DNA from 2 places in the Acidaminococcus hominis genome. Region 2 is predicted to be linked to the other one. Evidence: riboswitches for the same ligand, from Rfam matches in the RefSeq annotation. Region 2 holds a riboswitch; the other holds the start of a gene.
The links. A riboswitch is a leader RNA that binds a small molecule or an ion and turns the genes downstream of it on or off. The one in region 2 is predicted to bind thiamine pyrophosphate.
Positions count from the first base shown of each region.

Region 1: another riboswitch for thiamine pyrophosphate. It lies ahead of thiC (phosphomethylpyrimidine synthase ThiC); the one in region 2 lies ahead of thiS (sulfur carrier protein ThiS).

Region 1 covers NZ_JAKVMG010000001.1:1,506,884-1,510,890, reverse strand. Annotated here, with positions in the region: gene LKE88_RS06615 (glycerate kinase type-2 family protein) at 1-691, shown strand, start outside; gene thiC (phosphomethylpyrimidine synthase ThiC) at 783-2,081, opposite strand; TPP riboswitch at 2,138-2,235, opposite strand; gene nifJ (pyruvate:ferredoxin (flavodoxin) oxidoreductase) at 2,444-4,007, shown strand, end outside.
Region 2 covers NZ_JAKVMG010000001.1:1,989,362-1,993,368, forward strand. Annotated here, with positions in the region: gene LKE88_RS08915 (thiazole synthase) at 1-692, opposite strand, end outside; gene thiF (sulfur carrier protein ThiS adenylyltransferase ThiF) at 679-1,341, opposite strand; gene thiS (sulfur carrier protein ThiS) at 1,343-1,534, opposite strand; TPP riboswitch at 1,603-1,721, opposite strand; tRNA gene LKE88_RS08930 (tRNA-Thr) at 1,894-1,969, shown strand; gene LKE88_RS08935 (helix-turn-helix domain-containing protein) at 2,155-2,382, shown strand; gene LKE88_RS08940 (hypothetical protein) at 2,518-2,733, shown strand; gene murI (glutamate racemase) at 2,766-3,560, opposite strand; gene aroD (type I 3-dehydroquinate dehydratase) at 3,782-4,007, opposite strand, start outside.

The DNA.
Region 1 (4,007 bases), 480 kb from region 2:
CTCCGACATTATCGGGGATCCTCTGGATATGATTGCGTCCGGTCCGGCTTATCCCGATACCAGCACCAGTGAGCAGGCCCTGGAGGTCATCCGGAAATACAAGATTATGGTGTCCCCAGAAGCAGCCGCTGCCCTCCAGCAGGAAACGCCTAAAGCGCTGGATAACGTGGAAACCATCATTACCGGCAGCGTTACGGAACTGGCTGCAGCCGGCAAAGCGGCGGCAGAAGCCCTGGGCTACGAAACCCTGGTGCTGACCACCAGCCTGGCCTGTCAGGCCAAAGAAGCCGGCAGTTTCCTGGGGGCCATTGCCCGGGAGTACGCCGGCAAGGGCAAAAAACTGGCCTTTATGGCCGGTGGGGAAACGGTGGTGCATCTCCACGGCCGGGGCAAGGGCGGCCGGAACCAGGAATTGGCCCTGTCCGCCGGAGAAGGCATCAGCGGCCTTACAAACGCAGCAGTATTTTCCTTTGGCAGCGATGGCACCGACGGTCCCACGGACGCAGCTGGGGGCTACGCCGACGGCAGTACCAAAACGAAGCTTCTGGAGCAGGGGATTACCATTCCTGGGGTCCTGGAGCAGAATGACGCCTACCATGCCCTGGAAAAGACGGGCGGTCTTCTGATTACGGGGGCCACGGGCACCAATGTGAATGACTTGGCAGTCCTGCTGCTTGACGAAAAACTCTGATGTATAATTAAAATTAATGAAAGGACCCAGTTTGGGGCAGTTTGACTGTCCATCACTGGGTCCTTTTTGTCAACTTGGGCGAAGCAGGGGCTTATTTCTTTTTCACTTCGTCCAGGTATTGGCCGATGATTTTTACGGCGCAGTACTCTCCGCACATGGAGCAGTATTCTTCGGAATCCTTATTCTTGGCTTTCCGGAAGGCTTTGGCCTTCACCGGGTCAATGGCCAGACGGATCTGTTCGTCCCAGTCCAGCACCTTCCGGGCCTTGGCCATGGCCAGGTCCTGGGCTACGGCAGAGGGCAGGCCCTTGGCTACGTCTGCGGCATGGCCGGCAATCCGGGCGGCAATGACCCCTTCCCGGACGTCATTGATATCCGGCAGGCCCAGGTGTTCTGCCGGGGTGACGTAGCACAGGAAATCGGCACCGCTGACGGCGGCCAGGGTGCCCCCAATGGCGGAGGTAATATGGTCGTAGCCTGGGGCAATGTCCGTTACCAGTGGACCAAGCACGTAGAAGGGTGCTCCGTGGCACAGGCGCTTTTCCAGCTGCATATTGGTGGCAATCTGGTTAAAGGGAACGTGGCCCGGGCCTTCTACCATGACCTGGACGCCCTTGTCCCAGGCCCGCTGGGTCAGGCCGCCCAGGTTCAGCAGTTCCTGAATCTGGGACCGGTCGGTGGCGTCCGCCAGGCAGCCCGGCCGCAGGCCGTCGCCCAAGCTGATGGTCACATCGTAGCGGGCGCAGATGTCCAGGATTTCGTCGTAGTATTCGTAGAAGGGGTTCTCCTTGCCGTTGTGGAGCATCCACCCGGAAATAAAGGAGCCGCCCCGGCTGACAATGTCCATGACCCGGCCTTCGGCAATCAGGGTATCCAGCACCTGGCGGGTAATGCCGCAGTGCATGGTCATAAAGTCCGCCCCGTCCTTGGCCTGCTTTTCCACCACGTCAAAGATATCGTCCTTGGTCATGTTAATGACCTGGCCGTGGGTGGTAATGGCGTGGACCGTGGCCTGGTAAATGGGCACAGTGCCCACCATTACCGTGGAATGCTCCAGAATGGCCCGGCGGGAGGCGTCAATGTTGTCCCCAGTGGACAAATCCATGACCGCATCGGCGCCGGCGTCGATGGCGGCTTTCAGCTTGTCCAGTTCCGGTGCCGGATCCGGGTAGGCGGAAGAGGTTCCGATATTTGCGTTAACCTTGGTGGACAGCCCTTCGCCCACGCCCCGGGCCACCAGGCCCCGGTGGTTGATATTGGCCGGAATGGCGATGGTGCCCTTGGCTACCCGGTCCCGGATAAGGCTGGCCTCCAGCCCTTCCTGCTGGGCTACGGCCTGCATCTGTTCGGTGATGATTCCCTGTAATGCTGCTTGTCTCTGCGTCTTCATGACGACTCCTCCTTGGATAAAAAAGGGCCGCTTCCCTTTGCGGAAAGCGGCCGAAAAAACGGAGTCTACCACTTTCCTTCGGCGGTACTAACCGCATCAGGTTCAAAGGGTCGACCGTTTTGGTCTCTCAGCGAATGCGCCCCTAGTGATGGAGCTAGTTTAACAAAAAAATGAAAAGAATGCAACAAAAATTTTGGAGTGTTAAATTATTCAATAGGTGACAGTATTCAGTAAATTGTATGCAAAATAGGAAAAATTTATTTGTGCTTCTGGAGAATTTGCGTTATACTATTTACGACTAGGGGGACTATGGAAGTCTTATTATCGTAGTCATTATCTCTTAGAAAGAGGGGCTTATAACAATGAAAAAAATGAAGACAATGGATGGTAACACCGCTGCCGCGTATACTTCTTACGCTTTTAGTGATGTTGCAGCGATCTACCCCATTACTCCTTCTTCTCCGATGGCAGAAGTGAGTGATGAATGGGCTTCCCATGGGAAAACGAACATGTTCGGACGCCCGGTAGAAATCATGGAAATGCAATCTGAAGCTGGTGCTGCTGGTGCTGTGCACGGTTCTCTGGCTGCAGGTGCTTTGACCACGACCTATACCGCTTCCCAAGGTTTGCTGTTGATGATCCCCAACATGTACAAAATTGCCGGCGAATTGCTGCCCGCTGTATTCCAGGTAGCTGCCAGAGCTCTGGCCACCAGCTCTTTGAACATTTTCGGCGATCACAGTGACGTTATGGCTTGCCGTCAAACGGGCTTTGCCCTGCTGGCTGAAAGCAGCGTACAAGAAGTTATGGACATGTCTGCTGTTGCTCACCTGTCCGCCATCAAAGGCCATGTACCTTTCCTGAACTTCTTTGACGGTTTCCGTACCTCTCACGAAATCCAAAAGATTGAACTGCTGGACTACGAAGATCTGAAGAAACTGGTTGACTACGATGAACTGAAGAAATTCCGTGACCATGCTCTGAACCCGGACAACCCTGTTATCCGCGGCACTGCACAAAATCCGGATATCTACTTCCAGACTCGTGAAGCTGTAAACCAATATTACGAAGCACTGCCTGCTATCGTTGAAGAGTACATGGGCAAGATCAGCGAACTGACTGGCCGTGACTACAAACTGTTCAACTATACCGGTGCTCCCGATGCTGAAAACGTTGTTGTTATGATGGGCTCCGGCGCTCAGACTGCTGAAGAAGTAGCCAAGCTGCTGGTTTCCCAAGGCGAAAAGGTCGGCGTTCTGAACGTTCACCTGTATCGTCCGTTCTCCGCTAAACACTTCCTGGCTGCTATGCCTAAGACTGTAAAACGCATTGCAGTTTTGGACCGCACCAAAGAAGCTGGCTCCAACGGCGAACCTCTGTACCTGGATGTTCGTGACATTTACTACAACGAAGCCGTTAAACCTCTGATCGTTGGCGGCCGTTATGGTCTGGGTTCCAAGGAATTCTATCCTGGCGATGCCCTGGCTGTATTTGATAACCTGAAGAAGGCTGAACCCAAGAACCACTTCACCGTAGGCATTGTGGACGATGTAACCAACACCTCCCTGCCGAAAGAACACGTTCTGGATATCACCCCGAAAGGCACCACCTCCTGCATGTTCTGGGGCCTGGGTTCCGATGGTACCGTAGGTGCCAACAAGAGCGCTATCAAAATCATCGGCGACAAGACCGATATGTACGCTCAAGGCTACTTCTCCTACGACTCCAAGAAATCCGGCGGTATTACCGTATCCCATCTGCGTTTCGGTCATACCCCCATCAATATGCCTTTCCTGATCAACTTCGCTGACTACGTAGCTGTTCATAACTCCTCCTACGTTCGCCGCTACAATGTAGCTGCTGGCCTGAAGGATGGCGGTACTTTCCTGCTGAACTGCCCTTGGTCCGCTGAAGAACTGAACAAGG
Region 2 (4,007 bases):
TTCCTACCGGCTTCCACCGCGCTGCGGAAGGCCTGGGCCATGAGAGGTAAATCCCCGGCAGTGGCCAGGGCGGTATTTACCATTACCGCAGCGGCCCCCATTTCCAGGGCTTCACAGGCCTGGGAAGGCCGGCCAATGCCCGCGTCCACAATGATGGGCAGGTCAATTTCGTCCAGGAGGATCTGGATAAAGTCCCGGGCGGACAGGCCCCGGTTGGAGCCAATGGGCGCAGCCAGAGGCATAACAGCCGCAGCCCCGGCACTGACAAGGTCCCGGGCCGCATTCAGGTCCGGGAACATATAGGGCAGCACCACAAAGCCGTCCTGGGCCAGAAGTTCCGTGGCCTTGATGGTTTCCTGGTTGTCCGGCAGCAGGTACCGGCTGTCCCGCATGATTTCAATTTTCACGAAGTTCCCGCAGCCCAGTTCCCGGGCCAGTTTGGCAATGCGCACCGCCTCCTGGGCATTCCGGGCGCCGGAGGTATTGGGCAGCAGGGTTACGTCTTGGGGAATGTACTGAAGGATATTGTCCTGTCCAGTGGTATTGGTCCGGCGGACCGCCAGGGTAATCATTTCGGCACCGGCGTCCTGAATGGCCGTTTGAATTAACGGCAGGGAATATTTCCCCGAGCCCAGAATAAAGCGGGAATGGAAGATTTTGCCTCCCAGCTGCCAAGTATCATTTGCGTTCATAGTATTCATCCTTTCCAATTTTTTCTGTTTCTCCAGCTAGCAGCTGAAGCACCGTAAGGGCCTCCTGGGCCGCACACAAATTGACCCGGGCCCCGTAGAGCCCGTCTCCGTCCCGGATATCCGCCGTCCTGTCCCCGCACAGGTAAAAATGAGGGGACAGTTTGCGCACCCGGACCCGGTTGCCGGAGGAAAAGCCGGCCATACCGGAGGCGGCCACCAGCACCGCCTGGGGAAAGCACTCCCGGACCGTATTGCACAAAAGTGCCTTTTCCCGGGGCCCGTCAAAGGCTTCTACAATCAAGTCATAGCCGGCCAGCTCCTGGGGGATATTTTCCGCCGTCAGCCGCAGGATCCGGGGCACCAACTCTGCGTAGGGGGTAATCCGCCGCAGGCTCGCCACCAGGGCCTCCGCCTTGTACTGGCCCAGCTGGTCCATAAAATACAGCTGCCGGTTGAGATTGGTGGCTTCCACCCGGTCGTCGTCCACCAGCCGTAGGTGTCCTACCCCAGCCCGGACCAAAAGCTCCGCTACCCGGGAGCCTAGGCCCCCCAGCCCGCAAATGGCCACCCGGCCCTGGCGGAATTTGGCCTGACGCGCCGCTCCGTGGCGGCTTTCCAGGGCGTCAAACCATTCTTTTTGGCTGAGCATCTCAGCCCCCGCCTACAAACGACACGATCTCTAGCACGTCTTCCGGCTGGAGCAGCACCGAGGCATACTGGCTTTTGGGCACAATGTCCCCGTTTCGTTCCACGGCTACGTTGCCCAGGTCGATCTGCCGCTCCCGAAGGTACGCCAGCAGGGTCCGGCCCTCAGCCTTTTCTTCTTTTCCATTGATTCGCATTTCCAAGGCCTCCTTGTTTTGGGACAACAAAAAAGAGAAGCCACCTGAATCCGGGTAACTTCTCTTGCCGTTTTGCTCGTTTGCATCCCTACGTTGGCATTATCCAAATCAGGTTCACGGGTCGAAGGGCCTACCTTCCTCTCAGCCTGTCCGGCATTTCTGCCTGCAAGCTCCCCTACCCTGCGGTTTTCACCGCCGGCTTCTCTATTCTGTTTGCTTTTGATTATACCGCTATTTTCTGGAAATTGCAAAAAACAGGTTAACTTTATACGCTCCCAAAATCTTCCGTTTGCCGCCCGAAAAATACAGATCAGGCCTTGAAAAAAAGCGGAAAACATGGTAAAATACTCTCCATGAATGCTACTGTAGCTCAGTTGGTAGAGCATCTCATTCGTAATGAGAGGGTCGTAGGTTCGAATCCTATCAGTAGCTCCATTTTTTTACCCTTTTTTGGACCTGCCGGGTTTCCGGTCTCCCCAGGGAGACGGAGACCTGTTTTTTTATGCCCCAAAACGGCTCTTTTCTGGGAGGATTTCGCCCCACCCTTCCTGCTATACTGAAAGTATGGAAAAACGCAGGATTGCCCCCTGCCCTGGCAGGAGGCAGCAAAGGAGGAGCCTATGGATATTACAGAGATCATCAAGGAAAAATTGGCAGACCGCAGCCTGCACCAGCGGGACCTGGCGGAACGGACGGGCATCCGGAAGGACTCCCTGTCCCTGTACGTGAACCGGAAGCGGGAGCCCAATCTGGAAACCCTGCTGCGGATTTTGGAGGGGCTGCATTGCAGCCTGGAGGTCCGGGATGAGGAAACCGGGGAAACCTACCAGGTGGCCGCCGGGGATTAATTTCCCCAAACACTTACCTGGGAGGATTTCACCCCACCCTCCCTGCTATACTGAAAGTAAGGGAAGCTGTAGGGCCTGGCTAAAGCCGGATTGGGGAATCCGGGGCGCCGGGCCCACCAGAAAGGATGGATGCCTATGGAAGATTGGGAAGAAGATAAATACCTCAAGAAAAAACGCCTGTCGGTGCGCATGGAGGAGGAGCCCCTCCGGCGGTTTGGGGAGCTCTGCCGGCAGCAGGGCACTACCCCCAGCCACGTGATCCGGGATTTCATCTTCCGGTTTATTGCCCGGAACTCAAAAACCCCCAGGCAGGGGAACGCTTCTGGGGAAAGCAAAAAACAGGATGTGTGACCACCAGGGTCATACATCCTGTTTTTGCTTTATCATAATTGAATCAGCTTGAAGACGCAGCCGTTTGTGTCCATGACCCGCTGGGCCAGCCGCTGGCCCCGTTCCACATCGGCGGTAAAGCAGATTTCCGTTTCCCCGATGCCTTCCGTCTGGGCCAGTCCCCGGGCCGCCAGGTCCTCGATGGCATCCTGGGTGGTCCGCTCTGCCGGGTCCAGAATGGTCACCTGGGATCCCAGGGCCTTTTGCAGCTCTTCCCGGACGAAGGGATAATGGGTGCAGGCCAGGAGCACCGTATCCACGTCATGGGCCTTCAGGTCGTCGGCATATTCCTGTACGGCGCTGGCCAGTTCCGGAGTGCCAAATTTCTCCCCTTCAATCAGGGGCACAAATTTAGGGCAGCCCTGCCCAAACACCTGGATTTCCGGGTCCATGGCCTGGATTTCCCGTTTATGGGCCCCGGTGGACACCGTAAAGTCCGTGGCCACAAAGCCCACCCGTTTGTTCTTGGTTACGCCTTTCACCATCCGGGCGCCTTTGGCCATACCGATAACGGAAAAGTCATACCCGTTTTGGATCACGTCCTTACCCAGCACCGTAATGGTGTTGCAGGCCACCACCAGCTGCTTGATGTGCCGTTTGTCCAGGTAGGCGGTCATATCCCCTACAAATTCAATGATCTGTTCCCGGGACCGGTTGCCATAGGGCGTCCGTGCCGTATCCCCGATAAAGATAAAATCCTCGTGGGGCATTTTTGCCCGGAGCCATTTCAGCACCGTCAAGCCCCCTACTCCTGAATCGATTACGCCAATGGGTTGTTTCTTATCCATCTGTATGCCCCCTCTTTAGACTGCCGCGCCGGCAGGTTCGTTCACCTTCTATTATACCGCAAAACAATCCTGTATTTACAAAAAATTCAGCAGCGGTCCAAAAGACCGCTGCCAGTTGTTGCAAAGCTGGGTGCTGAAGGAAAAATAAACGGACAAATTTCTCCGTTTTCCCCTTTAGCCCATAAAAAAACAGGTGCAGTTCTCACCACACCTGTACGCTTTTAGGCCAGGCTCTTTAAGAATATGGACAGGCCGTTGGCTGGCAGCTGTCCCGGTGCCGAAGCTTTGCCGGCAGTGCCGAAGGTAATGCAGGAACCGAAGGCTTCGCCGCAGATCCTGCTGATGACGCCCTTGTGCCCCATGGACATGGTAATCACCGGCGTTTCATCGTGTTCTTCCTTCATGGTCAGGGTGGCATCCAACAGGGTCAGCACATCCCGTTCCGAC